3 regions of the Streptomyces sp. NBC_00873 genome follow, and region 2 is predicted to be linked to each of the others. Evidence: riboswitches for the same ligand, from Rfam matches in the RefSeq annotation. Region 2 holds a riboswitch; each other region holds the start of a gene.
What was found. A riboswitch is a leader RNA that binds a small molecule or an ion and turns the genes downstream of it on or off. The one in region 2 is predicted to bind cyclic di-AMP.

Region 1 (9,634 bases), 4.4 Mb from region 2:
TCGGGGGTGCTGGCCGTGGAAACGGCAGGTCCCGGCCGGGTGCGGGCGACCACGTCGGTGGAGCGCGACACGTCCGGACGGCTTTTCAACTCGCTGCGGGTGCACCGCTGTACGACGGAGCGCGAGGTGGCGGCGATCGTCGACGCGCTCGCGCCGGACGGGCTGCACATCGAGCGCTGGCTGCCCAAGGCGTCGCAGCGAGGGCGCTCGGCGGACCTGCGGGTTCTGGTGGTGGCGGGCCGCGCCACCCATGCCGTCGTACGGACCAGCCACTCCCCCATGACCAATCTTCACCTCGGCGGCGAGCGCGGAAGCCTCGACGAGGTCCGCGCGGCCGTCGAGGCGGCGGGCGGCAGCTGGGCCGAGGCCCTGGCCGTGTGCGAGCGCGCCGCTGCCTGCTTCCCGGACACGCTGTGTGTGGCCGTCGATCTGCTGCCCGCGACCGGCTGGCGGCGGTTCGCCGTCGGCGAGGTCAACGCCTTCGGCGACCTGCTGCCACGCCTGACCGGGCTGCCCGGCAGCGGCTTCGAGGGCCTGGACACCTATGCGACGCAGGTCGTCGCCGTACTGAACAGAGCAAGGAACCACCGTGCAAGCGCCACCCCCTGACACCGGACAGGCCGTCGCCGACATCCGCGACGCGGACGCCGCTCCCTCGGAACACGCCGGGAATCCGGACATGAGCGAGATCGTGGGCAGTCACGATCTGCTGCTCATCACCCTCGACACCCTGCGCTACGACGTGGCGGCGGAGCTGGCCGCCGCCGGACGCATCCCGCATCTGGCCCGCCATCTCCCGGGCGGCATCTGGGAGAAGCGGCATGCCCCGGGCAGCTTCACCTATGCCTCGCACCAGGCGATCTTCGCGGGATTCCTGCCGACGCCCGCCGCCCCCGGCCCGCACCCCCGGCTGTTCGCGGCACGCTTCGCGGGCAGTGAGACCACCGCTTCCCGGACCTTCGTCTTCGACACCCCGGACCTGGTGTCCGCTCTCGCCGGGGCCGGCTACCGCACGGTGTGCATCGGAGGCGTCGGCTTCTTCAACCGGCAGGGCCCGCTCGGTTCCGTGCTGCCGGGCATGTTCCAGGAGAGCCACTGGGAACCCGAGTTCGGCGTCGCGTCACCCACCTCCTTCGAGGCCCAGGTGGCACGGGCCGAGCAGGTCGTCGCGGGGCTCCCCGCCGAACAACGGCTTTTCCTCTTCGTCAATGTGTCGGCGCTGCACCAGCCCAACTGGTTCCACCAGCCGGGCGCCACCCGCGAGTCGGGTGACTCCCGCGCCACGCACGCCGCAGCCCTGGAGTACGTCGACACACACATCGGCCGGCTCCTTGCCGCCGCGAGCAGCCGCCGGCGCTGCTTCGCCATCGTCTGCTCCGACCACGGCACGGCGTACGGGGACGACGGCTACAACGGTCACCGGCTCGGCCACGAGTCCGTCTGGACCGTTCCGTACGCGCACTTCTTCCTGGAACCGGGGGCCACCGCACGATGACCAGTCCGCACACCGTCCGCCCGTACCAGAGCTACGTCTACGCCTATCCGCACAAGACGGCGTACCGCCCGCTCACCGGCCACCCCGTCGGCCGGCCAGCGCTGCGCGAGCTGTGGACGGGAGAGTGCAAGGACGCGCTCTCGCTCTATCTCCACATACCGTTCTGCGAGGTCCGCTGCGGTTTCTGCAACCTCTTCACCCGGATCGGCGCCCCCGACGAGCTGACGACCCGCTATCTCGACGCACTGGACCGGCAGGCCACTGCCGTCCGCGACGCACTGGGTGACGACGAGCCGGTACGGTTCGCCGCGGCGGCGTTCGGCGGCGGCACCCCCACCTTCCTGACGGCCGCCGAGCTGGAGCGGCTCTGCGACATCGCGGAGAAGCGGATGGGCGCCGACCTGCGGTCCGTGCCGCTGTCGGTCGAGACCTCGCCGTCGACCGCAACGACCGACCGGCTGGCCGTCCTCGCCGACCGCGGGACGACCCGGATCAGCATCGGCGTACAGAGCTTCGTCGACGCCGAGGCACGCGCGGCGGTCCGTCCCCAGCGCCGCGCCGATGTGGAGGCGGCGCTGGGCCGGATCCGCGACGCGCGCATTCCGGTCCTCAACATCGACCTGATCTACGGCATCGACGGACAGACCGAGGTCAGCTGGCGTTCCTCTCTGGACGCGGCGCTCGCCTGGCAGCCGGAGGAGCTGTATCTCTATCCGCTGTACGTGCGCCCGCTGACCGGCCTGGGCCGGCTCGGCGCCGACGCCGAAGCAGCGGCGGACGCGGCCTGGGACGAGGAGCGGCTGCGGCTGTACCGGGCGGGCCGGGACCATCTCCTCGCCCACGGCTACGAGCAGGTGTCGATGCGGATGTTCCGCCGCGCCGACGCCCCGCAGCAGGGCCCCGCCGACTACGCGTGCCAGACGGACGGCATGATCGGGCTCGGCTGCGGCGCACGCTCGTACACCAGTCGGCTGCACTACTCCTTCGACTACGCGGTGGAGATGCGGGAAGTGCGGGCGATCATCGACGGCTACACCGCCACCGAGGACTTCTCCCGCGCGGAAGTGGGGCGGTATGTCGACGGCGACGAGGCGCGCAGGCGTCACCTTCTGCAGTCGCTCCTCCAGGCCGAGGGGCTGCAACTGGCGGAATACCGCGAGCGGTTCGACGCCGCTCCCAGTGACGACTTCCGTGGTGACCTGGACCGGTTCGAGGCGCGCGGCTGGCTGGACGGGTCCGCCGTGGCGTCCGGGCTGCTGCGGCTCTCGCCCGAGGGGCTCGCCCACTCCGACGCGCTGGGTCCCGAACTGTTCTCCCCCGCTGTACGGGCCGCGATGGCCGCGTACGAACTGAAGTGAGCACTCCCATGGATCTGACGATCCTCTATCGGGGCCCCCTGGCGTCGTGCGACTACGACTGCCCGTACTGCCCGTTCGCCAAGCGGCGCGACAGCCCGGAGCAGCTCCGTGCCGACCGCGCCGCGCTGGAGCGGTTCACCGCGTGGGCTGCGGCGCAGACCGGGGACAGGATCTCGGTGCTCTTCACGCCGTGGGGCGAGGGGCTGGTCCGTTCCTGGTACCGCCGCGCGTTGGTGGAACTGGCGCAGCTGCCGCATATCGGCCGGGTCGCGATCCAGACCAATCTCAGCGGTCGTACACGGTGGCTGGCCGAGGCCGGTGGAGCCGGCCGCGACAAGATCGCGCTGTGGTGCACGTACCACCCGGGGCAGACACCGTACGACCGTTTCCTCGCCAGGTGCCGGGAGCTGTCCGTCCTCGGTGTCCGGTACAGCGTCGGTGTCGTCGGTCTCGAGGAGCATTTCGACGAGGCGCGGCGCCTCCGTACCGACCTGCCCGACGAGGTCTATCTCTGGGTCAATGCCGCTGAGGGGCAGAGCTACACGGACGAGGAGGCGGACCGCTGGACGGCCCTCGACCCCCTCTTCCCGTACAGCCGTCACCCGCACCGCTCGGCAGGCATGCCGTGCCGGACCGGCGAGTCCGTCATCTCGGTGGACGGCGACGGCACGGTGCGTCGCTGCCACTTCGTCCCGGCCGAACTGGGCAACCTGTACGACGGCAGCTACCGGCGTGCGCTCGGTCCGCGGGCCTGTCCGCTCGCCGTCTGCGACTGCCACATCGGCTATGTGCATCTGGAGACGCTGCCGTTGTACGACGTCTTCGCGGGTGGCGTCCTGGAGCGCATACCAACCCGACGCCCGGGCATACCGGCGCCCTCGGGGCGCCGGTTCCTGCCGGTTTCCCCCGCCGCCGGACAGGCCTGAAGCCCCCGAGAGGCAGGAAAGGGAACGGGCCCGTCCGGCAGATGAGGCCAAAGAGAGGCCCTTCACCCACCCCCCAATTGCCGGTCGGTCTAAGTTAAGGGGCGGTGCGCCGCCGCGCACCGCCCCTTAACCGAGCCGACCGAATCAGCCGTGGATCAGACGTAGATCCCGTGCGAGGCCAGGTAGGCAATGGGGTCGATGTCCGACCCGTACGCCGGGCCGGTGCGGATCTCGAAGTGCAGGTGCGGGCCGGTGGCGTTGCCGGTGGCACCGGAGAGGCCGACCTGCTGGCCGGCGGTCACGGTCTGGCCCGCCGAGACGGAGAGCGAGGACATGTGGCCGTACTGCGAGTAGTGGCCGTCGGCGTGCTTGATGACGACCTGGTTGCCGTACGCGCCACCCCAGCCGGCGGTGACGACGGTGCCGGAGGTGATCGCCTTCACGCTGGTGCCGGTGGCGACCGGGAAGTCGATACCCGTGTGGCTGCCGCTGGACCAGTTGGAGCCGGAGGCACGGTAGGCGGTGGTGTGGTTGCCCGGGACCGGGTGGACGTAGCCGGAGCTGTTGCTCTGACCGGCCGAGGCGGAAGCCGTGGTGGTCTTGACGGACTCCGAAGCCTTGGACTGCGACGCGGACTTGTCGGCCGAGGAGGTCGACGGAGCCGGGGCGGACTGCGTGGTGTCCGTCGTCGCGGCGGAGCCGGCCGGCTTGCCGCCGAGCGTCAGCTTCATGCCCGGGACGATAAGGCTCGGGTTCTCGCCGACGACCGCGCGGTTGTCCTGGTACAGCTGCTGCCAGCCGCCCTTGACCTGCTGCTCGGCGGCAATCTTCGACAGGTAGTCACCGGCGACGACGGAGTACGTCCGGGTCTCGGCCTGCTTCTTCACGACCGGCGCGGCCTCGACGGCGACGTGCGTGGCTGCCGACTGCGCGGTGGGCGCGGCCTGCTCCGCGGCGTGGGCACCGGTGGCGCCGAGCAGCGGAAGGGCGATGACGGCCCCACCGGCGCCGACTGCGGCGACGCGACGGGCGATCGTGCTGGACTTGGTACGGCGGTGCTTACCCGATGTGGGCATGAAGAATTTCCTCTCCGGCGCCTACGAGGTGAGCTGTCGGGTTCGGGCTGGAGATGCCCGGTCGCGGTTCGCGACTTCACCCCGAGCCGGCCGGATCTCTCCGGACGGCGGCTTACCTGGTTCCCCCGCTCCTGCCACACGTGAGTGGGTGCGAATTCCGGACAGCGGCAGGATTAGGCGGTCCGTCCGGATTGAGGGTGACCGTAGGCGAGTGAGGACGACGGAAACAAGCCATCGATTACTCGAGGGAATCCGCGCCGGGAAATCGGCGCGGAATTCCGGTCACCCTCCGTGGATTACGGATCTTGACTTTCCGCGCGACGCCCGGAATGCCCATCCCCGACGTCACCACACACCGTCACGGATATGATCCCGCTCACGAGGAGGGCATCATCTCCTAGGAAAATGGGGTGTGTTCCACTAAATGCCCCAATACGGACATGTCATAAGCGCTCTGCACGCCGGAGCCTCAGCACCTTCGCGTCCAGATCCCCCCGCAGCCCTGTGTGCAGACCCTGATGCAGCAGCACGGCGCCGTGGTGGACCGCCCCGGTGTCCAGGTCGGTGTAGGTCGCCGCAGGGTCGAGCCCGCGCAGCCGCAGAGCCGGCGGCCGCTCCCCGTACCGCTGCGCCTCCAGCCACATCAGCACCACCGCCTCGTCGCCGTGCACGTACTGCACCGCGCTGAGCCCACCGCGCGGGGCACGCAGCCGGTACAGCGCGCCGTGCTGCACGGCGGGACGGATCTCCTTGTAGAGATCCACCCAGTTCCGCGCCTCGGTCAGCTCCTCGTCACTCCACTCGGTGAGATCCCCGCCGACCCCGAGCACCCCGGCCATCGCGCTGACGAAGCGGAAGCGCAGCGAACTGACCCTGCTGTTGAGCTGGACATTCGGACTGTCGGTGACCCAGGCGGCCATCACCCGCGCCGGATGGATCTGCCCGAAGCCCTGCTGGATGGCGAGCCGGTCGAGCGGGTCGGTGTTGTCGGAGGTCCACACCTGGTCGGTACGAACGAGGATCCCCAGGTCGATCCGGCCACCGCCGCCCGAGCAGGACTCGAAAGCGACGCCGGGGTGGGCGGCCCGCAGCCGGTCGATCAGCGCGTAGAGCGCGTCCACATGCGCGATCCAGAGCTTCTGCGGATAGCCCTCGCCCGGCCAGCCCGCATCGGTGAAGCAGCGGTTGAAGTCCCATTTCACATAGTCGATCGGAGCGCTGGAGAGCAGCGTGTCGAGCTGCTCCCACAGATGGTTCTGCACATCGGTCCGGGCCAGATTGAGCACCAGCTGATGACGGAATTCGGTCCGGGTCCGCCCAGGGAAGTGCTGCACCCAGTCGGGGTGCGCGCGATACAGATCACTGTCGGCGTTCACCATCTCCGGCTCGACCCAGATGCCGAACTGCATGCCGAGTCCGTGCACTTCGTCGGCGAGCGGCTTCAGCCCGCCGGGGAATCGCTCGGCGTTGGGGGTCCAGTCGCCGAGTCCGGCCCGGTCGCTGGTGCGCTGCCCGAACCATGCGTCGTCCACGACGAACAGCTCGACGCCCATCGCCGCGGCGCGCTCGGCGAGGGCGCGCTGCTGGTCCTCCGCGATGTCGAAGCCGGTCGCCTCCCAGGAGTTGTAGAGCACCGGCCGCAGGCTCTCGGCGTCCGGGACGACATGGGCCAGTTGCCAGGCGTGCCAGGCCCGGCTCGCCCCGCCGAACCCTTCGGCGCTCCACAGCCCGGCGAACACCGGTGTGGTGTACGTCTCCCCCGGTGCGAGCCGCAGCAGCCCGGAGTCGTCGTATCCGGCGCCTCCGGTGATCTGTACGAGCCCGTCGGGGAGCTGCTGCACCGCGATCCGCCACGAGCCGGACCAGCCGAGCGCGCAGCCGTACACCTCGCCGTCCTCCTCGGTGGCGGCGCCGTCCGCGTCGAGCGCGACCCAGGGCAGGAACTGGTGTCCGGTGTGGCCACGCCTGCTGGAGAGGACCTTCTCGCCGTACGTCAGCTCCGACCGTTCGAGCTGTGTCTCGGCCGCCCAGCGGCCGTGCAGCTGGCTCAGCCGCCAGCTGTCGCGGGCGGGCAGCGCCCAGGCCGCCGCGTCGGCGCGCAGCAGCTCCAGCAGCGGACCGTCAGGACCGGTGTGGGTGACGGTGGCCCAGCGCTCGATGACATCGGAGTCGTCCCGCATCCGGTAGTGCAGCGTGAGCGCGAGCCGCTGCACGGAGTCGGCGAACGCGATACGGAGTTCGTCGCCGTCCACGGCGGCCCCGGCGAACGCCCATTCGGTGCCCCGGACTTCGGGGGTGCGTACGGAGAGAGCGGGCCGGACGAAGCGGGGGCCGCCCTCGACCGGGTACTCCTCGCGGCCGTCCAGCTGCGACTCGAAGCCCCGGAAGGGCGGCTCGGGCGCGGCGGCGAGGGCCTCGGCGGCCGCGAGGGAGATCTGCGGCCCCCAGTGCAGATGCAGCAGTTCGTCCCGGCCGGTGAGGTGCAGCGCGTAGCTGCCGCTCGCCCCGGTCAGCAGCCAGGTCCGACCCTGGTCACCCGTCTCGATCATGTCTTCCCCGCATTCCCACAGTTCCGCACATCATCGACCGCCGACCGACGGCCGGGCAACGCCCGTGCGAGGCGAATTCCATGGGGTGTTCAGCAGGAGACGGCCGAGAGGATTGCCTGAGAATTCAATGTCGTATCGTCGCAGGAACTGACCTCGCCGGCGAGCCGCGCCGACGCCAGACACTCCAGGAGACACCGTGACGCAGCAGGTGCCGCAGGTCCCGTCGACGGAACCCGAGCTGGCAGGTGTGCGCAACTTCCGCGATGTGGGCGGACTGCCGACCGTGGACGGCCGCCGGGTGCGGCACGGGCGGCTCTTCCGCAGCGGTCACCTCGCGCACGCCACCGATGAGGACGCCGCGTTCCTCGGCGGCCTCGGGCTGCACACGATCTTCGACTTCCGCAATGCGGCGGACCATAGGCTCGAAGGCCCGGACGTGGACCTGCCGGGCGTGCGGAATGTGAGCATTCCGCTCTCCGACCCGGCCGACGGCGCCGAGTTCTGGCGGATGGTCCGCGACGGCGACATCGCGCAGCTGCGCTCGATCCTTGGCGACGGCAAGGGGGCGGCGCGGATGACCGCCTCGTACAAGTCGATCATCAGGGACCGTACCGCCGAGCACAGCCGGGTGCTGCACGCCCTGGCCGAGGACAGCGTTCCCGCTCTGATGCACTGCGCGGCCGGCAAGGACCGTGCCGGTCTCTCGATCGCGGTTTCGCTGCTGGCGGTCGGCGTCGAGCGCGAGGCCATCGAGGCCGACTACCTGAAGTCCAACGATCCGCACCGCCGGTACAAGGTCCGGCGCACCGACACCTCGGCGACCGGGATGTCGCCCGAGGTGATGGAGCTGCTCAGCCCGCTCTTCGACGCCCGCGCCGAGTACCTCGCCCAGGCCTTCAGCACCATCGAGGAGACCTGGGGCAGCACGGACCGCTATCTCGCCGAGGGCCTGAAGCTGACTCCGGAGATCCTGGAGCGGCTGCGCGGACGGCTCCTGGACGAGGCGTAGCCGGACCGTACACCGGCCTGAGGGCTGCCCCGTGATCCCTGGCGGAACAGCGTACGGCGTCGGGTGCGGTACATCGCAAGGCGGAGGGGCGTCCGCATACTGGATGGATTCGGACGTTCCGACAACGCGGCGAGGTGCCATAGTTGTCGTCGTGCGCCCGTCAGGGATGACGGGACAGCCCTTGGGTCAGCCCTTTCCGGCCACCGCGAAGAGCAGATAGAGGAAGGCCGCGAAGATGTGTCCGGCGATGAGATAGGCGAACAGCCTGATCACCACGCCGCGCGGAAACTTCCGCTCCTGCGCCTCGTAGTTCTTCCGGGACCCGAGCGGATCGAAGTTCTCTGAATCGGACATGACAGTCCTCTCTGGTGACCGGCCGGGCCGGTCTCAGCGACGGTGGGCGCCGCGGCCGAGGCACAGCTCGGCGGCGGGGCTCTGCAACAGGGTGTGGACGAAGAGCAGCTCGGATCCGTCGCGGTCCACGGCGGCGATCCGGTGCGGGGTGAGCGAGTCGAAGTGGGCGCTGTCGCCCGGGTCGAGATCGTGCACGGTGTCGCCGAGGCTCACCCGCAGCCGCCCGGCAAGGACGTACAACCACTCCTCGCCTGGATGGACCCGTACAAGATCGCCCTGGGCGCCGTACGGGACCCGGACGCGCAGGGCCTGCATCGCCCGGCCGGACCCGCCGGCCTGCTGGTACATCCAGCCGTCGGCCTCGGCCCCCTCGAACCGGCCACCGCGGACGATCGCGTCACGTTCGGGGGCGATCTCGCCGAGCAGCTCGGAGACCGTCGTACCGTAGATCCTGGCAAGTCCGAGGAGCATGGGCAGCGACGGCTGCCTCCGGCCCGTTTCGAGCCGGGACAGATGGGCCGGGGAGAGCCCGGCGTGCTGGGCGGCGGCCTCCAGGGTCAGACCACGGCGGCGGCGCAGATCGCGCAGGCGTGGCGCGACCCCGGGCAGCTCGTCGGCCACCCCTCCATCGGGAGCGTTCATATACCTATTGGGCCAGGATCCTGCCTCAGAGGCAAATGCCTTGCCTCTGAGGCAAAATCCTCGTCTCAGCGATTGACGACGGCCTGTTTGACCAGCGTTCTTCCGAAGTCCCACATCAGCCCACCGCCGCTGTGCGCGTCATCCATCACCGCCGTGAACGCGGTCACGAACCGGTCCACCTCCGGCTCCCCGATGACCAGCGGCGGAATCAGCTTGATCACTTCC
Region 2 (9,634 bases):
CGCCGATGTCCACCACCAGGTACGGCTTCGGCAGGTGTTCGCTGCCCGCGAGCTCCTTGGTGGCGCCGTCGAAGGAGAGCTCGGCCTCCTGGTCGCCACTGATCACCTCGGGCTCGACGCCGAGGATGTCCAGGACTCCGCGGACGAACTCGTCCCTGTTCTCCGCGTCGCGGGAGGCGGAGGTCGCGACGAAGCGGATCTTCTCCGCGCCGTACTCCTTGATGACGGCCGCGTACTGGCGGCAGGCGGCGAAGGTCCGCTCCAGCGCCTCGGGGGCGAGCCGACCGGTGCGGTCCACGCCCTGGCCGAGCCGGACGATCTCCATCCGCCGGTCGAGCTCGGTGAGCTCACCCGTGGCGGGATCGGCGTCGGCGACGAGCAGTCGGATGGAGTTGGTTCCGCAGTCGATGGCGGCAACGCGGGTCATGGGTTCTCCTGTGTCTTCAAGCCCTCCGACGCCGGTCCAAGCCCCTCCGACGCCGATTCGAGCCCCTCCGGCGGTCGAGGGGCGGGGGTCCCGGGGGCGGGAGCCCCCGGGCGCGGTCAGCCTTCGTCCGCCTCGTCGGCCGGCCGGAAGGCGACGTGGCCGCCTTCGCTCCCGGCGGCCGTCCGGCCCTCCTTCTCGTCCGGCGGCCCGCACGGCGTCACGCACGGCCCCTTGCGCCACCACTCCGGCAGCATCGCAATCGCCTCGTCGCCCAGCGGGTTCACGCCCGGCCCCGCCGCCAGCGAGTGCCCCACCAGCACGTGCAGGCACTTCACCCGGTCCGGCATGCCGCCGGCACTGGGAAAGCCCTCCAGCACCTCGATCGCGTCGCGCCGGGCGATGTAGTCCTCGTGCGCGGCACGGTATGCAGCCGCCAGCTCCGGGTCCGTGGCCAGCCGCTCCGTCATCTCCTTCATGACGCCGTTCGCCTCCAGCGTGCCGATCGCGGAAGCCGCGCGCGGGCACGTCAGGTAGTACGTCGTCGGGAACGGCGTACCGTCCTCCAGCCGCGGGGACGTCTCGACCACGTCCGGGTTGCCGCACGGGCAGCGGTGCGCGATCGCGCGCAGCCCGCGCGGCGGGCGGCCGAGCTGCTGCTGGAACGCGGCGATGTCCGCCTCGGTGGGTGTGGTGGACTCGGTCTGGGGAGGGGGCGTTTCCATGCCTGCCTTGGATCTACTCGGATGCGTGAACTACGGCTCCGCACAGTGCTGCGGAGACGAGGTGAACAATGAGAAGTCAGTTGCGGTCGGCGCTGTCCACGCCGTCCCACAGGTTGGAGTGCCACGGCCGGTCGGTCTCCTTCGCCCCTCCGCTGCGTTCCTTCGCCGCGTCGGGGTCGATCACCGTGTAGCTGGTCTCCCCGGGAGGCACGTAGTGCAGGTGCTCCCGGGCCAGCCGCCGGATGTACGCGTCGTCCTGGAGGCGCGCCTTCTCGTCGCGCAGCTCCTCGGTGTGCTTCTCGGCCTCCTGCGCCAGCCGCTGCTGGTCGGCGATCTCGTCGCGCTGCGACACGTACTGCCGCATCGGGTACGCGAGCGCCACCACCAGGGAACAGACGACCAGGGCGAGGAACGCGGCCCGGCCGGTGAGCCGGGAACGGCGGGCCTGGCGGCGGTTCTGGGACCGGTAGACGCGAGCGGCGGTCTGCTCACCGAGCAGTCGCAGCCGGGTCGCGGTGGAGAACCGGTCCCGGTCCTTCGCGGCCATGTCTCCGCCTCCCCACTACGCACGTCCGTCCCCGCACACGGTACGGGACCGAGTGCGGGGACGGACGGAGGCCGGGGCCTTTGCCCCGGTACCGGGCCTGCGGTCAGCCCTTGCTGTGCTGATCAGTTCGCAGAGCGCTGTGCTGATCAGTTCGCAGAGCGCTGTGCTGATCAGTTCGCAGAGCGAAACCGCGGGAACGCGGAGCGGCCCGCGTACACCGCCGCGTCGTCGAGGATCTCCTCGATGCGCAGCAGCTGGTTGTACTTGGCGACGCGGTCCGAGCGGGCCGGGGCGCCGGTCTTGATCTGGCCGCAGTTCACCGCGACGGCGAGGTCGGCGATGGTGACGTCCTCGGTCTCGCCGGAGCGGTGGGACATCATGCACTTGAAGCCGTTGCGCTGGGCCAGCTCGACGGCGTCCAGGGTCTCGGTCAGCGAACCGATCTGGTTGACCTTGACGAGCAGAGCGTTGGCGGAGCCCTCCTCGATACCGCGGGCCAGGCGCTCCGGGTTGGTGACGAACAGGTCGTCGCCGACAATCTGCACCTTGGCGCCGAGCTTCTGGGTGATGACGTTCCAGCCGGCCCAGTCGTCCTCGTACAGCGGGTCCTCGATGGAGACCAGCGGGTACGCGGAGACGAGCTCCTCGTAGTACTCGGTCATCTCGGCGGCCGAGCGGGACTTGCCCTCGAACTCGTACTTGCCGTCCTTGTAGAACTCCGAGGCGGCGACGTCGAGCGCGAGCGCGATGTCCTTGCCCGGGGCGTAACCGGCTTCCTTGATGGCCTCGAGGATGAGGTCCAGGGCGGCGCGGTTCGACTCCAGGTTCGGCGCGAAGCCGCCCTCGTCGCCGAGACCGGTCGACAGGCCCTTGGTCTTCAGGACCTTCTTCAGCGTGTGGTAGACCTCGGCGCCCCAGCGCAGGGCCTCGGAGAAGGACTCCGCGCCGATCGGGGCGATCATGAACTCCTGGATGTCCACGTTGGAGTCGGCGTGCGACCCACCGTTGAGGATGTTCATCATCGGAACGGGCAGCAGGTGCGCGTTCGGGCCACCGAGGTAGCGGAACAGCGGCAGGTCCGAGGCCTCGGACGCGGCGTGCGCGACGGCCAGCGAGACGCCGAGGATGGCGTTGGCGCCGAGCGAGCCCTTGTTCTCGGTGGCGTCCAGATCGAACATGGCCTGGTCGATCAGCCGCTGCTCGGTGGCGTCGTAGCCGACAAGCTCCGGGCCGATCTGCTCGATCACGGCGAGGACAGCCTTCTCGACGCCCTTGCCCTGGTAGCGGTTGGGGTCACCGTCGCGAAGCTCAATGGCCTCGAACGCACCGGTGGAGGCGCCGGACGGAACAGCAGCACGGCCCGTGCTGCCGTCGTCGAGGCCAACCTCGACCTCGACCGTGGGGTTTCCGCGGGAGTCGAGGATTTCCCGGGCTACGACGACGTCGATGGACGGCACGAGGCATCTCCTTCTGGGATATGACGCTGGTTGTGCAGGGTCGCTTTGGCCTTGCGACAAGAGCCTAACCGGCTGGGCCGCCTCGGTCCGCCGACCGCCCGCCTCCTGGGACGAAAAAGAACCCAAGGGCACCCACAGCAGGACAAAGGCCCAGATTCCTACTGGCGGTAACGACAACAGTTGAACAGTGAATACAGAAACCCCGACCCGGTGCGTACGGGGGAATCCGCGCCGGGTCGGGGTGCTCGGGGAGGAGAGAGCCCGTGTCTACGGGGAGCCCGTGTCCACGGAGCGCCCGTCCTACTTCGTCAGGTGGAGCTGCTGACCCGGGTAGATCAGGTCGGCGTCCTTGACGATGTCCTTGTTCAGCTCGAAGAGCTGCTGCCAGCCGCCCTTCACCTTGTGCTGCGCGGCGATCCTGCTGAGCGAGTCGCCGGACTTCACCTTGTACTCGCCGTCACCCTTGGCGACCTTCTCGCCGGTCGGCGTGGTGACGGTCTTCTTGGGGGCGGTGCCGCGGTCCGCGCGGGAGGCGGCGGGTGCCTCGGTGCGCGCGGCCTGCTTCGGCGCGGCCTGCTTCGACTCCTGCGCCGGGGCGCTCTGCTGCGCGGTGGAGCCGGTGTCGACACCCGGGTCGACACCGTCGTTGGTGAGGCCACCGCGGCCGGCACAGCCCCAGGCACCCGGGCCCTGCATGTTGAGGAGCTTCTCGGCGGTGGCGATCTGCTGAGCCTTGGTGGCGAGGTCGGCGCGCGGGGCGTACTGCGTACCACCGGCGGCGGCCCAGCTGGACTGCGAGAACTGCAGGCCGCCGTAGTAGCCGTTGCCGGTGTTGATGGACCAGTTGCCACCGGATTCGCACTGGGCGACGGCGTCCCACGTGGCGACGGAGGCGGCGGAGGCACCGGTCGCACCCATCAGGGGAGCGGCGATGGCGGCACCGGTGACGCCGGCGAGCGTGGCGACACGGACGACCTTGGACGGGCGACGGTGCTTGCCCTTGCTGTTCAGCAGCATGGAACTTCTCCTCACCGACGCCTACGAGGTGAGCTGTCGGGTTCGGGCCAAGTGAGTTGCCCGGTCGCATGTCCTAGCACGCGACTTCACCCCGAGCCGGTCCTGACGGTCTTTCGGCCATCGGGCCTGGCGGCTTACCTGGGTCCCCCGCTCCTGCCTACGGCGCTTTACGCGTCTGTTCCCTTCGACCGACGGCAGGATTCGGCGTGACGGTCGACGGGGCCCGCGGTGCGAGCGGTTCCGACCGTAAACGTATGCAACCTCGACATTCAAAGATGGGCATAACGGACAATCAGTCCTTACCTGCATCTGACTGCGCAGCGTTTTCGCAGGTGAGGGGTGATGCAGACGGGCCCGGCAGACGCGACACGCCAGTTGACGCAAAGAGACCCATGTCTCACTTACGCATAAGCGGACATAGGTCCCTGAACTACCCCGATTTTTGGGGTCCTTTTAGCTGTTTATCGGACTACCCTCACTTCGACTTCACGCCGAGATCGAGGCTCTGGCCAGGCAGGATGAGGTCCGGGTCGCTTCCGACCGCACCCTTGTTCGCCTCATAGAGAGCGGGCCATCCACCGGGAACCTTCTGTGCGTCAGCAATCGCCCAGAGGTTGTCGCCCGGCCGGACGGTGTAATCGCCGTCGGCCGCCACCGCGCGCGTGTCGCGCCCCTCGCTGTTACCGCGGGAAGCATGCCGGCCCGAGTCCCGGTCGCCGCCCCTGTCCGTGTCCTGGCTCACCTCGGGGGCCGGCGCGCCGCGGTGCTTGCCGCCCGCCTCATCGCCGGACGAGTCGGACTTCCGGGGCGAGTCGAATGAATCAGACTTCTTGGATGGTGATGTGGCTGCCGGCTCTGCCGACGGCTTGTGCGACGCCTTGTCCGAAGGCGTGGCGGACGCCTTGCCCGAAGGTGTGGCGGACGCCTTGGCGGACGGCGAATCGGACGCATCCCCGCTCTCCGCCGGTTCGGCCGACGGCACGACTCCCGGGTCGACCCCCGGCAACACCCCGTCCTCCGTGAGCCCGGAGATGGCCACACAGCTGGGCCACGCCTTCGACCCCTGGTCCTCCAGGACCTTCTCGGCGACCGCTATCTGCTGCGAGCGGCTGGCGAGGTCGGCGCGCGGGGCGTACGCCTCACCGCCGTACGACTTCCAGGCGTCCTGCGAGAACTGAAGACCGCCATAGAAGCCGTTGCCGAGGTCGGCGCTCCACATGCCGCCGCTCTCGCACTCCGCGACCCGGTCCCAGGTCGTGGCGTCGGCGGCGTGCGCACCGGCCGCTCCGAGCAGGGGAATAGCGATGGCCGAACCGGTCACGCCTGCGGCGACGACGATCGCGGGTGCCTGGCGAGGGCGACGGTGTCTGCCGTTCGCGGAGCCCATGGGATTGCCTTCCGTGTGACTGACAAGTGACTGGTGAGTCGAACGGTGAACGTAGCGGCTCTCGAACGCTTGTCACAAGTCGATGCAGCGCAGATCACGTGAAAGTCACAGAGTTGACAGAGTGTCACCCTCATCGGAACGCCGGCCGGGACCGAACTCCACCGGAAGCGTGCGCAGTCCACGCATGATGAGTCCGCCGCGCCACCGCAAATCGGTAGGTTCCACCGCAAGCCGCAGGTCCGGGAGGCGCCTCAACAGCGTGGCCAGGGCAGCCTGCCCCTCGAGTCGGGCAAGCGGTGCTCCCAGGCAGTAATGGATGCCGTGCCCGTATCCGAGGTGCTGATTGTCACGCCGCGCGAGGTCCAGCGTGTCCGGGTCCGCAAACCGTTCCGGGTCCCGGTCGGCGGCGGCGAGCACCACCAGTACGGGGTCACCCGCCGCGATCCGCTGCCCGCCGAGGGTCAGTGGCTCGGTGGCGAACCGCCAGGTCGCCAGCTCCACCGGACCGTCGTACCGCAGCAGTTCCTCGATGCCGGTCTCCAGTAGCCCTGTCTCCCCCGCGTCGAGCGAGCGCTGGAGCCGCTCCCGCTGCTCCGGATTGCGCAGCAGGGCGTACACCCCGTTGCCGATGAGGTTGACCGTCGTCTCGAATCCCGCGAAGAGGAGGATGAAGGCCATGGCGGCGGCCTCGTTCTCGGTGAGATGCTCGCCGTGGTCACTCGCCCGGATCAGCCCCGAGATCAGGTCCTCCCCCGGGTTCTCCCGCTTCCGGTGGATGAGCTCCGCGAGATAGCCGCGCATCTTCTTCACCGACCGGGCCACCCCGCCGCGCGGACCGCCGCCGTGGCGGATCATCATCCCCGCCCAGTCCCGGAAGTCGTCCTGATCCTCGCGCGGGACGCCGAGCAGGTCGCAGATCGCATAGATGGGGAGCGGGAACGCGAAGTCGTGGATGAGGTCCGCGGATCCCTCCTCGATGAAGTTGTCGATGAGGCGGTCCGTCAGCTCCTGCACGCGCGGGGCGAACTCGGCGACCCGGCGCGGCGTGAACGCCTTCGAGACCAGTCGGCGCAGCCTGGTGTGGTCGGGCGGGTCGATGTTCAGCAGATGCGTCATCAGCTCCGCCTTGCGCTCGCCCGGGATGCCGGTCTTCCCCTTGGCGTGCGCCGGTTCGTCGTGGTGCGCGGGGTTCTTGGAGAGCCGGGCGTCGGCGAGGGCCTGCCGGGCGTCCTCGTACCGCGTCACGAGCCATGCCTCGACCCCGCTGGGCAGCGCGGTGCGGTGCACGGGGCTGTGCTCGCGCAGCCAGGCGTAGGCCGGGTACGGGTCGGTGGCGAACTCCCAGGTGAAGAGTTCGGGGGCGTCGGCGGGGCTGTCGTTCACCCCCTGACGTTATCCGTTGGCCTCCGCAGCGAGGATCGCGTCCCGGTAGGCGCGGCCCGCAGCGCGCAGGGCGGCCTCGGGGTCCGTGCCGTCCTGTTCCGCGCGTACGGCCAGGGCGAGGAGTTCGTAACCGATGCTGTCGCCCGTCGGGAGCGGCACATCGAGTCCGGCGGCACGGACCCGGCTCGCCAGCTTCGCGGCCAGCGCCAGTCCGGGCTGCCCGAGCGGAACGCCGTCCGTGACCGAGTCGCGCTGCTTCTCGATGGCCTTGGTACGCAGCCAGTGCGCGTGGACGTCCTCCGGGGTCTCGGCGGTCTCGTCACCGAAGACATGCGGATGGCGGTGGATCAGCTTCTCGACGAGGGTCGCGGCGACATCGTCGACGGAGAACGGCTGGTCCGTGTCCTCCTCCGCGATCCGGGCGTGGAAGACGACCTGGAGAAGGACGTCCCCGAGCTCCTCGCGCAGTTCGTCGCGGTCGCCGTCCTCGATCGCCTCGACGAGTTCGTACGCCTCCTCGATGGCGTACTTGGCAAGCCCCTCATGGGTCTTCTGCGAGGTCCACGGGCACTCGGCCCTGATCCGGTCCATGACCTGGACGAGGTCGAGAAGGCGGGCGCCGGGCAGATCGTACGAACCGGGCAGCAGCTCCAGGCTCGGCATCTGCACCCGGCCCGAGCCGGCCAGCCGGGCCAGCCCGTCCGTCAGCGGCTGGTTGCCCTCACCACTGGTCACGACCACGACGGTCCGGCCGCCCGCGCAGGCGTCGACGAGTTCCTGCGCGGTGAGCGCGGTGTGCTCGACGGTGACGCCGGCCTCGCGCAGGTACGGCAGCTGGGGGTGGTCGGACTCGGCGCAGAGCACCCGGTCGGCGGCGTGCAGCGTCTGCCAGGCGGGCCAGGACAGCAGTCCGGGCGCGACCCGGTGGCTGGCGGTGAGCAGGACGATACGACCGGGGTCTTCAGCGTTCACCCCACCAACCTACTAGTGCCGTGACCGGCAATGTTTGCCCCATGAAGAGCGTCGTCCAGTGCGATCGCTAGGCAGCCAAAAGTCCTGGTAGCTCCGCTACCAGGACTTTTGGCCAACGCGGCGAGCGGGCGTGCCGGGCGGCGCGACGGGGCAAAGCCTGCCGGGAGGGGCACCAGGGGGTGGTCGACCGGCCCGACCGGCCGGACGCCTCTCGTTCGGATCATGCCGGGCTCGCGGGGTCCGGCATGATCCCTACGAAAGACCCTAGGCGCCGGCTGCGGCTTCCTGCGGGGCCGGCTCGGTGACCTGGGTGATCCACGGGGCCTTGTAGTCGGCGAGCTGGGTCTGCTTGTTGTCCCAGGTGCCGAAGCGGGGGTTGACGTCGATGTGCAGCGACTTCGACGCCGCGCCGAGCGCATCGCCGACGGCCTGCTGCCCGGCGGGCTGCTGCAGGTCGGCACCGAACGTCTGCGCAAGTTTCGACAGCTGGACCCGCTCGCGCAGGACGGCATCGATCTGGTTCGGGGCGACCCAGCTCTGCTGCAGCATCATCGCCTGCAGCTGTGCCTCTCCCCCGTACTGGGAGACCGCCGACTGCCGCATCTCCTGGACCTCCTTGCGACTGACCGTGACTCCCGCGTCCGCGGCGGCCTTGTCCAGGATCCGGTCGAAGATCATCCCGTGCAGCTTGGCCCGGCTGAGCTGCCCGGACTTGTTGATGAGCTGGACGGACTGGTCGGACTCGTTCTGCGCGGTGCGTACGTCCGCCACCTGGGCCTGCACGGTGGACACCTCGATGCGGTCTCCGCCGACCACGGCTGCGGCACCTGGGTGGGCCTGGTTGCCGCAGGCGGAGAGAAGCGGCGCCGCGACGAGCATGGCGGCGGAGACGACGAGCGCGGTGCGACGGCGGCGGTGCAAAGGAGCCTCCCGGGGAGATTGAGACAGCAGGTGCGGCGCGCCGCGCCCCGTCGAAGGGTGCTGGCCGGGCGACGGACGCACAAGACCTTGCGGTGATCGATGTTAGGCAGTGGGCGTGATCCCGGCCACTGATTCGACCAACGATTCGGGAGGAGTTGGGGATGTGGGCCTGTTCACCACCCCTCCACGGCTGTTTCAGGCCGCAGCATGATCGCGCGGGAGACCACGAACGTGATCGGGATGGCCGCCACCGCCGCGACCAGCGGTGCGTAACGGCTGCTGAATCCGACGAGGTCGACCAGCAGCCAGACACCCCCGGTCGTGATGGTGAAATTGGCGGCGTTGGTCAGCGGGAAGAGCAGGAACTTCCGCCAGGTGGGACGGGTCCGGTAGGTGAAGTACGAGTTCAGCAGAAACGAGCCGGTCATGCTCGACGCGAACGCGATCACATGCGCGGCCAGATACGGCAGCCTGGTCAGCAGGGCCAGATAGCAGCCGTAGTACGTACCGGTATTCACGCCGCCGACGAGTGCGAAGCGGATCATCTGCGCCCGGACCGTCATCGGCGTACGAACTCCCGGGCCTGCTGATTCGGTACGGCGGTATTGCCGGCCTTCACCAGGAAGTGCGGGCGCCGCTTCACCTCGTAGTAGATGCGGCCGACGTACTCACCGACCACACCCACCATCACCATCTGTACCCCGGCAAGAGCCGTGACCACGACGATGAGCGTGACATAGCCGGGCGTGTCCACGCCTTTCAACAGGGCGAATCCGACGATCCAGGCGGCATAGGCGAGGG
Region 3 (9,634 bases), 1.8 Mb from region 2:
TCCGAGTTCGGCGTCGCCGACCTGGACCCGGACCTCGACGCCGATGCGGACAACGCGGCAGACCGGGCGGACCACACCGTCGGCATCCCCCGCCCTGCGAGCCGTTCCGTCACCCGCGGCAGCGGTGGCAGCCGCGGCCGGCGTCGTACCGCCGCCAAGCGTTCCGCTCTTCTCACCGTCGCCGTCCCCTCCGCCTGCGTGATGAGCGTCGCCGGTATCGCCGCCGCCTCCGTCGGCGGACTCGGCAGCGGCGAGGACACCAAGGACGACACCACGTCGATGGCGGCCGTCGACCCCGGCAGCGCCAAGCCGGTCGCCGCCAACAACAAGCTGGACACCCTGTTCGACAACCTCAGCGCCGACGCCGAGAACTTCGCCGACCGCGCCAGCCGCACCCAGGAGCGCATCGACCTGAGGGAACGGCAGGCCGCCGAGAAGAAGAAGCGCGAGGAGGAGGCCGCCCGGAAAGAGGCGCTGCGGCCCAAGTTCCTCCTGCCGGTCAAGCAGCACGGCCTCAGCGCCTACTTCGGCCAGGCGGGCGTCAACTGGATGTCCGTGCACACGGGCATCGACTTCCCCGTCTCGTACGGCACTCCGGTGATGGCCGCGACCGACGGCACCGTACGCACCCAGTGGAACAGCGCCTACGGGAACATGGCCATCGTCACCACGGCCGACGGCACCGAGACCTGGTACTGCCACCTCAGCAGCACCAGGATCCGCTCGGGCCCGGTCAAGGCCGGTGACGTCATCGCGTACTCCGGGAACTCCGGCAACTCCACCGGCCCGCACCTGCACTTCGAGGTCCGGCCCGGTGGCGGAGCGGCCATAGACCCGCTGCCCTGGCTCCGCAGCCACGGCGTCGACCCGACCTGAGCAGCAGAGTCCGACACGGCGCAGGCCCCGCCCGCCGGCAGGGGGCGGGCACCTGCGCCCGCCCCGTCGGCTCCGGGGCGGACTCCTAGAGCTTCTCCACCGGCGCGTACCGCAGCAGCAGCTTCTTCGGTCGTTCGTCCCCGAAGTCGACCGTCGCCTTCGCCTGGTCGCCGATCCCCTCGACCGCCGTCACCGTGCCGAGCCCGAACTGGTCGTGCGTGACCCGGTCCCCGACCACCAGCGTGACCGTCGGCTTGTCCGAGGTGCGCCGGGTCGCGAAGCCCGAAGGGCCCGAGCGGGCGCGCGACGAGGACAGCGACGACGTGATCCCCGACGTCGGTCCGGCCGGGGCCGCCATCGGACCGGTCCGCTTCCACTCCAGGTGCTGGTCCGGGATCTCCTCCAGGAACCGCGACGGCGGGTTGTACGAGGGCTGACCCCACGCACTGCGCATCGCCGCCCGCGTCAGGTAGAGCCGCTCACGGGCACGGGTGATCCCGACGTACGCGAGGCGCCGCTCCTCCTCCAGCTCCTTGACCTGCCCCAGGGCGCGCATGTGCGGGAAGACGCCGTCCTCCATGCCGGTCAGGAACACCACCGGGAATTCGAGCCCCTTGGCCGTGTGCAGCGTCATCAGCGTGATGACGCCGGAGCCGTCCTCGTCCTCGTCGGGGATCTGGTCGGAGTCGGCCACGAGCGCGACCTTCTCCAGGAACTCGGCGAGCGTGCCCGTGCCCGCACCTTCCTCCCCGGCGGACTCCCCCCGCTCCTGCTCGAATTCGAGCGCGACGGCGGCGAGTTCCTGAAGGTTCTCGATCCGCGTCTCGTCCTGCGGGTCCGTGGACGCCTGGAGCTCGGCGAGATAGCCGGTCCGTTCCAGCACCGCCTCCAGCACCACGGCGGGGCCTGCGCCGGACTCGACGATCGTGCGCAGTTCCTCCATCAGCGTGTTGAACCGCTTGACGGCGTTGGCCGAGCGGGCCGCCATGCCGTACGCCTCGTCGACGCGGCGCAGTGCCTGCGGGAACGTGATCTTCTCGCGCAGCGACAGGGCGTCGATCATCGCCTCGGCGCGGTCGCCGATACCTCGCTTGGGCACGTTGAGGACGCGGCGCAGCGGAACGGTGTCCTCGGGGTTGGCGAGGACCCGGAGGTAGGCCAGGATGTCCCGGACCTCCTTGCGCTCGTAGAAGCGCACGCCGCCGACGACCTTGTAGGGCAGGCCGACGCGGATGAAGATCTCTTCGAAGACGCGGGACTGCGCGTTCGTCCGGTAGAAGATCGCGACGTCGCCGGCCTTCGCGTCGCCCGCGTCGGTCAGCCGGTCGATCTCGTCGGCGACGAACTGCGCCTCGTCGTGCTCGGTGTCCGCGACATAGCCGGTGATCCGGGCGCCCTCGCCCGCATTCGTCCAGAGGTTCTTGGGCCGGCGGCTCTCGTTGCGCTCGATGACAGCGTTGGCGGCGGAGAGGATCGTCTGCGTGGAGCGGTAGTTCTGCTCCAGCAGGATCGTCGTCGCGTTCGGGTAGTCCTCCTCGAACTGGAGGATGTTACGGATCGTCGCGCCGCGGAAGGCGTAGATCGACTGGTCGGCGTCACCCACGACGCAGAGTTCGGCGGGGGCGTCGGCCTCTCCGGCCGGGCCGACCAGTTCGCGTACGAGCGTGTACTGGGCGTGGTTGGTGTCCTGGTACTCGTCGACGAGGACGTGCCGGAAGCGGCGGCGGTAGTGCTCGGCGACGTCGGGGAACGCCTGGAGCAGATGGACCGTCGTCATGATGATGTCGTCGAAGTCCAGTGCGTTGGCCTCGCGCAGCCGGGACTGGTACATCGCGTACGCCTGGGCGAGCGTCTTCTCGAAGCCTCCCCCATTCTCGGCTTCGCTCGAATGGGAGGTACCCCCTCCGACCTGGCCGGCGAAGGTCTCCTCGTCGATCAGCTCGTTCTTCAGGTTCGAGACCTTGGCCGTGAACGACTTCGGCGGGAAGCGCTTCGGGTCGAGGTCCAGATCGCGGCAGACCAGTGCCATCAGCCGCTTGGAGTCGGCCGCGTCGTAGATCGAGAACGACGAGGTGAAGCCGAGCCGCTTCGACTCGCGGCGCAGGATCCGTACGCACGCGCTGTGGAACGTCATGACCCACATGGCGTTGGCGCGCGGTCCGACGAGCTGCTCGACGCGCTCCTTCATCTCGCCCGCGGCCTTGTTGGTGAAGGTGATCGCCAGGATCTGGCCGGGGTGCACGCCGCGCTCGGCCAGCAGGTGGGCGATGCGGTGGGTGAGCACCCGGGTCTTGCCGGAGCCCGCGCCGGCGACGATGAGCAGCGGCGATCCGGCGTGCACGACCGCGGCGCGCTGCTCGGTGTTCAGCCCGTCGAGCAGGGCGGCGGAGTCGATGGCGGGGCGGTGGGCGCCGTCCCGGTAGTACGCGTCCCGAGGCGGCGCGGGCGCGTCGAACACGCCCGCGAAGAGGTCCTCCGGCACCGCTTCGGGTGCGGAGTCCTCGGGGGGCGGCGGGGGTTCTTCCTCCGAGTGCTGGAGGCCGGCCAGGAAACTGTCGTCAAAGAGGCTGCTCATCGCCTCACGAGTCTAGGGCGACGCACCGACACTCTGCGGCCGCATGGAGAAGTGCGGCCGGAAGGCGCCTACATACGGAGAACACCCACCCACGCCCTGTAAGGAAATCGGGGCCCGGGCCGCCTTCTCCGGCCCTTCTTCACCAAGGTCACGAAAACGTATCGGGCATATCGAACATCAACCTTCACAGCGGCACCACGGTTGGCTAGCGTGCCCTGTCGGGCGGCCCGTACCCCCTTGAGGCGAACCACGCCGAGCGGGCTCCCCCGCCGAATCCGGGCTGCCCGCAGGGAGTTCGGGACCGGGGACCCATATGCAAAACCGGGGTGAATCGGTCTGTATCCCCACTCGGACCGTAGGGCAGCCTTCCGTTCCGCCCGAACCCGACAGCTAACCCGGTAGGCGGTCCACGGAAGGAGATGCCGGCTTTGGCATCGCATCGCAAACCGCGCAGCCGGGTACGCACCACCACCCCCGCCGTCGGGCTCACGACGGCCGCACTGGCGGGGGTGACCCTGCTGTCGACCCAGAGTGCCACGGCCGCCCCGAGCGCACCCAGGCCCAGCATCGAGGACGTGCAGAAGAAGGTCGACGACCTCTACCGGCAGGCGGGCACCGCGACCCAGCAGTACAACCAGGCGAAGGAGGCCTCCGCCACGCAGCGCGGCAAGGTCGACGCCCTGCTGGAGGACGTGGCCGAGCGCGCCGACAAACTGAACGAGGCGCGCAGGACGCTCGGCAACTACGCGGCCGCGCAGTACCGCACCGGCTCCATCGCCCCGACCGCCACCTTCTTCCTGGCCGACGACCCGCAGTCGTACTTCGACCAGAACCAGCTGATGAACCGGATGACCGCCCAGCAGCAGAAGGCGGTCACGGACTTCCGTACGCAGCAGGCAGCGGCGGCGAAGAAGCGCACCGAGGCGGTGAAGAGCCTGGAGACGCTCACCGAGTCCCAGGCCACGCTCCGGACCAGCAAACAATCCGTCCAGAAGAAGTTGGGTGAGGCGCGCGCGACGCTGTCGAAGCTGACGGCCGAGGAGAAGGCGCGGCTGGCGGCACTGGAGCGCGAGAAGGAGGCGGAGGCCAAGCGCAAGGCGGAGGAACTCGCCCGTCGGCAGGCCGCCGCCAAGGCCGAGGCGGACCGCAAGGCCGAGGAGGCGGCGAAGGAGGCCGGCTCCACCGGCGGCACGGGGACGGGCGCGGGAACCGGGACCGGCTCGGACACCAGCGCCACCACGAAGGCCGAGAAGGTTCTCGCCTTCGCCCGCGCCCAGATCGGCAAGCCGTACGTCTGGGGAGCGACGGGCCCCTCCTCGTACGACTGCTCGGGGCTGACCCAGGCCGCCTGGAAGGCGGCGGGCGTCGACATCCCCCGCACCACCTGGGACCAGGTGAAGACCGGCACCCGGATAGCCACGGCCGACCTGCAGCCGGGCGACCTCGTCTTCTTCTACGACGACATCAGCCACGTCGGCATCTACAAGGGCGACGGCATGATGATCCACGCCCCGAAGCCGGGGGCGAACGTCCGCGAGGAGTCGATCTACTACATGCCGATCTACGGCAGCGTGCGCCCGGCGTGACGGCGGGCCCTCATGCGCGAGTGAGCCCCTGCCGGATCCGGCAGGGGCTCACTCGCGCATGAGGGTGGTCCGGCTCAGGTCCAGAGCGTCGCGATCAAGATGTTGGCGACCGTCAGCCCGCCGACCGCCGCGAAGGCACCCTTCTCGGCCTTCTCCTCGTCCCGCTTGATGTAGACCAGCGCGAGGATCACCACCAGGACCGCCAGCTTCACGCCGATCTTGATGTTGTTGACCGGGTGGTCGTCGGCCTGGTTGAGCCCGACCAGCGCGACACCGGTGACCAGCATGGTCAGCGCGCCGTGCAGCATCGCCGGGACGAAGCGTGCCGTGCCCGCGCCCATCGCCTTCATCTGGGTCAGGAAGCCGCCCAGGAGGGCGGCGATGCCGATGATGTGCAGCGCGACGAAGATATTGATGAGTACGTCCATGAGGCCGCAGCCTAGCCGGGGCCATATCACCCCTCTTCGGCGAGGTGGGGGCTCTTCGGCATTTCACTTACATCTGTACCAATTGCCTGACTCTGGTGTAATTTTCCAGTCGCTCAGCGACAGCACATTGCCAAATTCGGGCAATAGCCGTCATTGCGACTCTTCCTCGCGCCCCGGGCTTAGCGTCCCTGTCCAGGTGGCCGGCTTCACCACCGCTCCGCACCCGGACGGCAGCCCGGTCACCCCGCCGAGAAATCCGGCGGCGGGCCGCTCCCCCTGTTGGCGTCCCGCCGCCGGACCTCAGCGGCCCGCCGGTAGGCCCCGACGGGCAGTCGACGCAAGGAGCCCCGCCCCCGTGGCAGCGCATCGGAAACCCAGGCAGCGCCCGCACACCGGCTCCGCCGCCCGCACCGCAGCCACCCTCGCCTTCGCCGGGGCCGCGACCGCCGCCGCCCTGCCGGGCTCCGCGCACGCCGAACCACAGCCCACCCCCACCCGGATCAAGGCCGCGGTGGACCGGCTGTACCACGACGCCGAGGTCGCCACCGAGCAGTACAACGGCGCGAAAGAGAAAGCGACCGCCGCGGCCAAGTCCCTGAACGCACTGCGCGACGAGGCCGCCCGCAGGACCGAACGCCTCAACGCCTCCCGCAACGCACTCGGTTCGCTCGCCGCCGCGGAGTACCGCACCGGCGGCCTCGACCCCTCCGTGCAGCTGGCGCTGTCCTCGGACCCCGACCAGTATCTGCAACGGGCCTCGTACGTGGACCGGGCCGCCGACCGCCAGGCGGCCGAGGTCTCCAACGTGCAGCGGCAGGTCACCGAGATCGCCCAGCTGCGCGCGGAGGCGAAGGACGAGCTGGCGGCCCTCACCGCCCGCCGGGCCGACCTGAAGAAGCACCGGACGACGGTCAGGGCCAGACTGGCCGACGCCCAGAAGCTCCTGGACACCCTCTCACCCGCGGAGCGCGCCGAGTTCGAACGCTCGGACACCGCCCGCGCCGCCGCCCGCGCGGATCGCAGCGCCCCGCGCTTAGGCACCGCCCAGGCCCCCAACGCCCGCGCCGCGGAGGCCGTCGCGTTCGCCTACGGGGCGCTCGGCAAGCCGTACGTCTGGGGCGCGACCGGACCGTCCTCGTTCGACTGCTCCGGGCTGACCCAGGCCGCCTGGCGCTCCGCCGGCGTCTCGCTCCCCCGCACCACATACACCCAGATCAACGTCGGCCGGAACATCCCCCGCTCCGAACTCGCCCCCGGTGACCTGGTGTTCTTCTACTCCGGGATCAGCCATGTCGGTCTCTACATCGGCGACGGACAGATGATCCACGCACCGCACCCCGGAGCGCCGGTCCGCATCGCGCCGATCGACGGCATGCCCTTCGCGGGAGCGACCCGGGTCGCATAGGTTCGCCGTCGCCGACGCCTTCCGCCGCCGCGGCATCGGCGCCGCACTCTCCGCCCATCTGACCGCGGCCGCGTTCGCGCGGGGCTTCCGGGTGGTATGGCTGGAGCCGGCCGACGCCGCTGTGGAACGGATCTACGCGGGCATCGGCTACCGAAGGGTCGGCGAGCAACTCAACATCTCCATCGACCCCGAACGGGAGAACAGCTGACTCAGACCAGCCGTCGGGCCGTCGCCCACCGCGTCAGCTCGTGCCGGTTCGACAGCTGGAGCTTCCGCAGCACCGCCGAGACATGCGACTCGACCGTCTTCACCGAGATGAACAGCTGCTTGGCGATCTCCTTGTACGCATAGCCACGCGCGATCAGCCGCAGCACCTCGCGCTCGCGCTGTGTCAGCCGGTCCAGGTCCTCGTCGACCGGCGGTGCGTCCGTCGAGGCGAACGCGTCGAGGACGAAGCCGGCCAGCCGGGGCGAGAACACCGCGTCGCCGTCCTGCACCCGGAAGACCGAATCGACCAGGTCGGTGCCGTTGATCGTCTTGGTGACGTAGCCGCGGGCGCCGCCGCGGATGACACCGATGACATCCTCGGCGGCGTCGGAGACGGACAGCGCAAGAAACCGCACCGGGTTCTCGACCGCGCCCATCAGCGGGGCACAGCGGCGCAGCACCTCGACGCCGCCGCCGCCCGGCAGGTGCACGTCGAGGAGGACGACCTCGGGGCGGGTCGCCGTGATGACAGTGACCGCCTGGTCGACGTCGGCGGCCTCGCCGACGACCTCGACACCGGTCTCCTCGGTGCGGCCGATCTCGGCCTGGACTCCGGTGCGGAACATCCGGTGGTCGTCGACGAGCACGACCCGTACCCGGCGCTCCGGGCCCCCGGTCGTTTCGGTGGTCTCCGTCATTCGCTCGCCCTCTCCATCTCCAGCTCGACTTCCGTGCCCCCGCCGGGCACCGAACGCAGCCGCGCCGTACCGCCGTTGCGCTGCATCCGGCCGATGATTGATTCTCGTACGCCCATTCTGTCCCCCGGTACGGAATCCGGATCGAATCCCGGTCCACGGTCCCGTACGGAGACGAAGACCGTGCGGCCCTCGACCTCCGCGTAGACCTGCACGGCACCGCCCTCGCCACCGTACTTCGCGGCATTGACCATCGCCTCGCGTGCGGCCTGCATCTGCGCGGCGAGCTTCTCGTCGAGCGGGCAGTCGCCGACGACGACGACCTCCAGCGGGACGCCGTGCTTGTCCTCGACCTCCGCGGCGGCGCGTTTGACCGCTTCGGCGAGGGTCTCCGGTTCGTCGCCCTCGTCCTTGCCGGTGCCCTCGGGGTTGTACAGCCAGTTGCGCAGCTCGCGTTCCTGGGCGCGGGCCAGTCTGCGGACCTCGCTGCCGTCGTCCGCGTTGCGCTGGATCAGGGTGAGGGTGTGCAGCACGGAATCGTGGACGTGAGCCGCGACCTCGGCGCGTTCCTGGGCCCTGATGCGCATCAGGCGTTCCTCCGACAGGTCCTGGGTCATGCGGACCAGATAGGGACCCGCCAGCAGCGCGATGCCGGTGAGGACGGCGATCGCCGCGGTCAGGACATTGCCGAGCTGGGCCGCGGAGCCGCGTACCACCATGAACACGGCGAGTCCCAGGCCGACCAGGGCGACCCCGGCCAGCGCCCGGGCCACATGCAGCACCCGGCGGCGGCTTCCGACCTCCATCCAGCGGGCCCGGCGGGCGTTGTCGGCCTGCCGCCACACCAGGACGGAACCCGCGCCGATCAGCAGCGTCGGCCAGATGTAACGGTCGGCCTCGCTGCCCATGTCGACGTTGCCGACGAAGATGACGGCGCCGATGAGGAGCGCGAGGAGGGCGAACACCTGCCCCTTGTCGGGCTTGCGGAGCCTGCGCCGGCCGTCGGGAGCCGTCTCGAAGACGGAGCGCGGCGCGTCGACGCCGCCGACGCCGAGCGGGACGACGATCCAGAACACGGCGTAGAGCAGAGCCCCGAGGCCGTCCGCGAGGAACAGCCCGAGGAAGACGAACCGCACCCAGACGACGGGCAGCCCGAGATGTCCGGCGAGACCGCGTGCGACGCCGCCGAGCAGCCGTCCGTCGGCGCTGCGGTACAGCTTGCGCAGCGGTGGCTCCTCCGGGTCGGCGCTGAGGGAGCTTGCGGCTCGGGGTGTGGCGGTCGGCATGCCCCGATCGTCACATGGACGGGGCAGCGGCGGTATCAGGGTCTGCCCCCACTTCGACCCTGAGACGGGCGGGCCGCACTCGGCGCACGCCCCGCGACGGCGCCCTTCAGGGTCCGGGGGAACCAATATCAGGGATCGGCCAGGGTCGGCACGGGTCCCGTCGGCGCCGCCCGCCCGTCACCATGGAGCCATGACCGTTCCCCAGGACGCCGCGCCCGGCGTCGCACCGCCGCCCGCACCGAGACCGCAGCTGCAGCGCAGCTCGCGGCAGAAAGTGGTGGCCGGGGTGTGCGGCGGACTCGGCCGGTACTGCGACGTGGACCCGGTGATCTTCCGGATCGTGATCGGTGTGCTGTCGGTGACCGGTGGCGTCGGCCTGATCTTCTACGGCTTCGCGTGGCTGCTGCTCCCGCTGGAGGGCGAGGAGGAGAACGAGGCGCGCAGGCTGCTGTCCGGCCGGGTCGAGGGGGCGTCGCTGGTCGCGGTGCTGTTCGCGCTGATCGGCTGCGGGCTCTTCCTGTCCATGCTGGGCAACGGGGGCACGCTGGCGTTCTCCGCGATGCTGACGCTCGCGGT

Region 1: linked by a shared signal. The riboswitch ahead of OH809_RS05885 (peptidoglycan DD-metalloendopeptidase family protein) and the one ahead of OH809_RS26100 (transglycosylase family protein) in region 2 are both predicted to bind cyclic di-AMP.
Region 3: linked by a shared signal. The riboswitch ahead of OH809_RS17240 (NlpC/P60 family protein) and the one ahead of OH809_RS26100 (transglycosylase family protein) in region 2 are both predicted to bind cyclic di-AMP.

Annotation. Positions count from the first base shown of each region.
Region 1 is NZ_CP108803.1:1,243,303-1,252,936, forward strand. Features, by position in the region: gene OH809_RS05865 (STM4014 family protein) at 1-609, shown strand, start outside; gene OH809_RS05870 (STM4013/SEN3800 family hydrolase) at 680-1,495, shown strand; gene OH809_RS05875 (STM4012 family radical SAM protein) at 1,492-2,853, shown strand; gene OH809_RS05880 (STM4011 family radical SAM protein) at 2,862-3,779, shown strand; gene OH809_RS05885 (peptidoglycan DD-metalloendopeptidase family protein) at 3,935-4,855, opposite strand; cyclic di-AMP (ydaO/yuaA leader) riboswitch at 4,859-5,016, opposite strand; gene OH809_RS05890 (alpha-galactosidase) at 5,299-7,404, opposite strand; gene OH809_RS05895 (tyrosine-protein phosphatase) at 7,601-8,413, shown strand; gene OH809_RS05900 (DUF6126 family protein) at 8,600-8,767, opposite strand; gene OH809_RS05905 (helix-turn-helix domain-containing protein) at 8,801-9,409, opposite strand; gene OH809_RS05910 (aspartate aminotransferase family protein) at 9,475-9,634, opposite strand, start outside.
Region 2 is NZ_CP108803.1:5,616,556-5,626,189, reverse strand. Features, by position in the region: gene OH809_RS26120 (exopolyphosphatase) at 1-427, opposite strand, end outside; gene OH809_RS26115 (DUF501 domain-containing protein) at 544-1,149, opposite strand; gene OH809_RS26110 (septum formation initiator family protein) at 1,226-1,696, opposite strand; gene eno (phosphopyruvate hydratase) at 1,867-3,153, opposite strand; gene OH809_RS26100 (transglycosylase family protein) at 3,454-4,170, opposite strand; cyclic di-AMP (ydaO/yuaA leader) riboswitch at 4,174-4,345, opposite strand; gene OH809_RS26095 (transglycosylase family protein) at 4,646-5,557, opposite strand; gene OH809_RS26090 (cytochrome P450) at 5,663-6,940, opposite strand; gene OH809_RS26085 (nucleoside triphosphate pyrophosphohydrolase) at 6,950-7,912, opposite strand; gene OH809_RS26080 (SurA N-terminal domain-containing protein) at 8,177-8,833, opposite strand; gene OH809_RS26075 (GtrA family protein) at 9,007-9,396, opposite strand; gene OH809_RS26070 (glycosyltransferase family 2 protein) at 9,393-9,634, opposite strand, start outside.
Region 3 is NZ_CP108803.1:3,818,994-3,828,627, forward strand. Features, by position in the region: gene OH809_RS17230 (M23 family metallopeptidase) at 1-876, shown strand, start outside; gene pcrA (DNA helicase PcrA) at 962-3,451, opposite strand; cyclic di-AMP (ydaO/yuaA leader) riboswitch at 3,709-3,872, shown strand; gene OH809_RS17240 (NlpC/P60 family protein) at 3,871-5,037, shown strand; gene OH809_RS17245 (hypothetical protein) at 5,112-5,465, opposite strand; gene OH809_RS17250 (NlpC/P60 family protein) at 5,821-6,870, shown strand; partial or broken gene OH809_RS17255 (GNAT family N-acetyltransferase) at 6,875-7,078, shown strand; gene OH809_RS17260 (LuxR C-terminal-related transcriptional regulator) at 7,080-7,775, opposite strand; gene OH809_RS17265 (PspC domain-containing protein) at 7,772-9,058, opposite strand; gene OH809_RS17270 (PspC domain-containing protein) at 9,249-9,634, shown strand, end outside.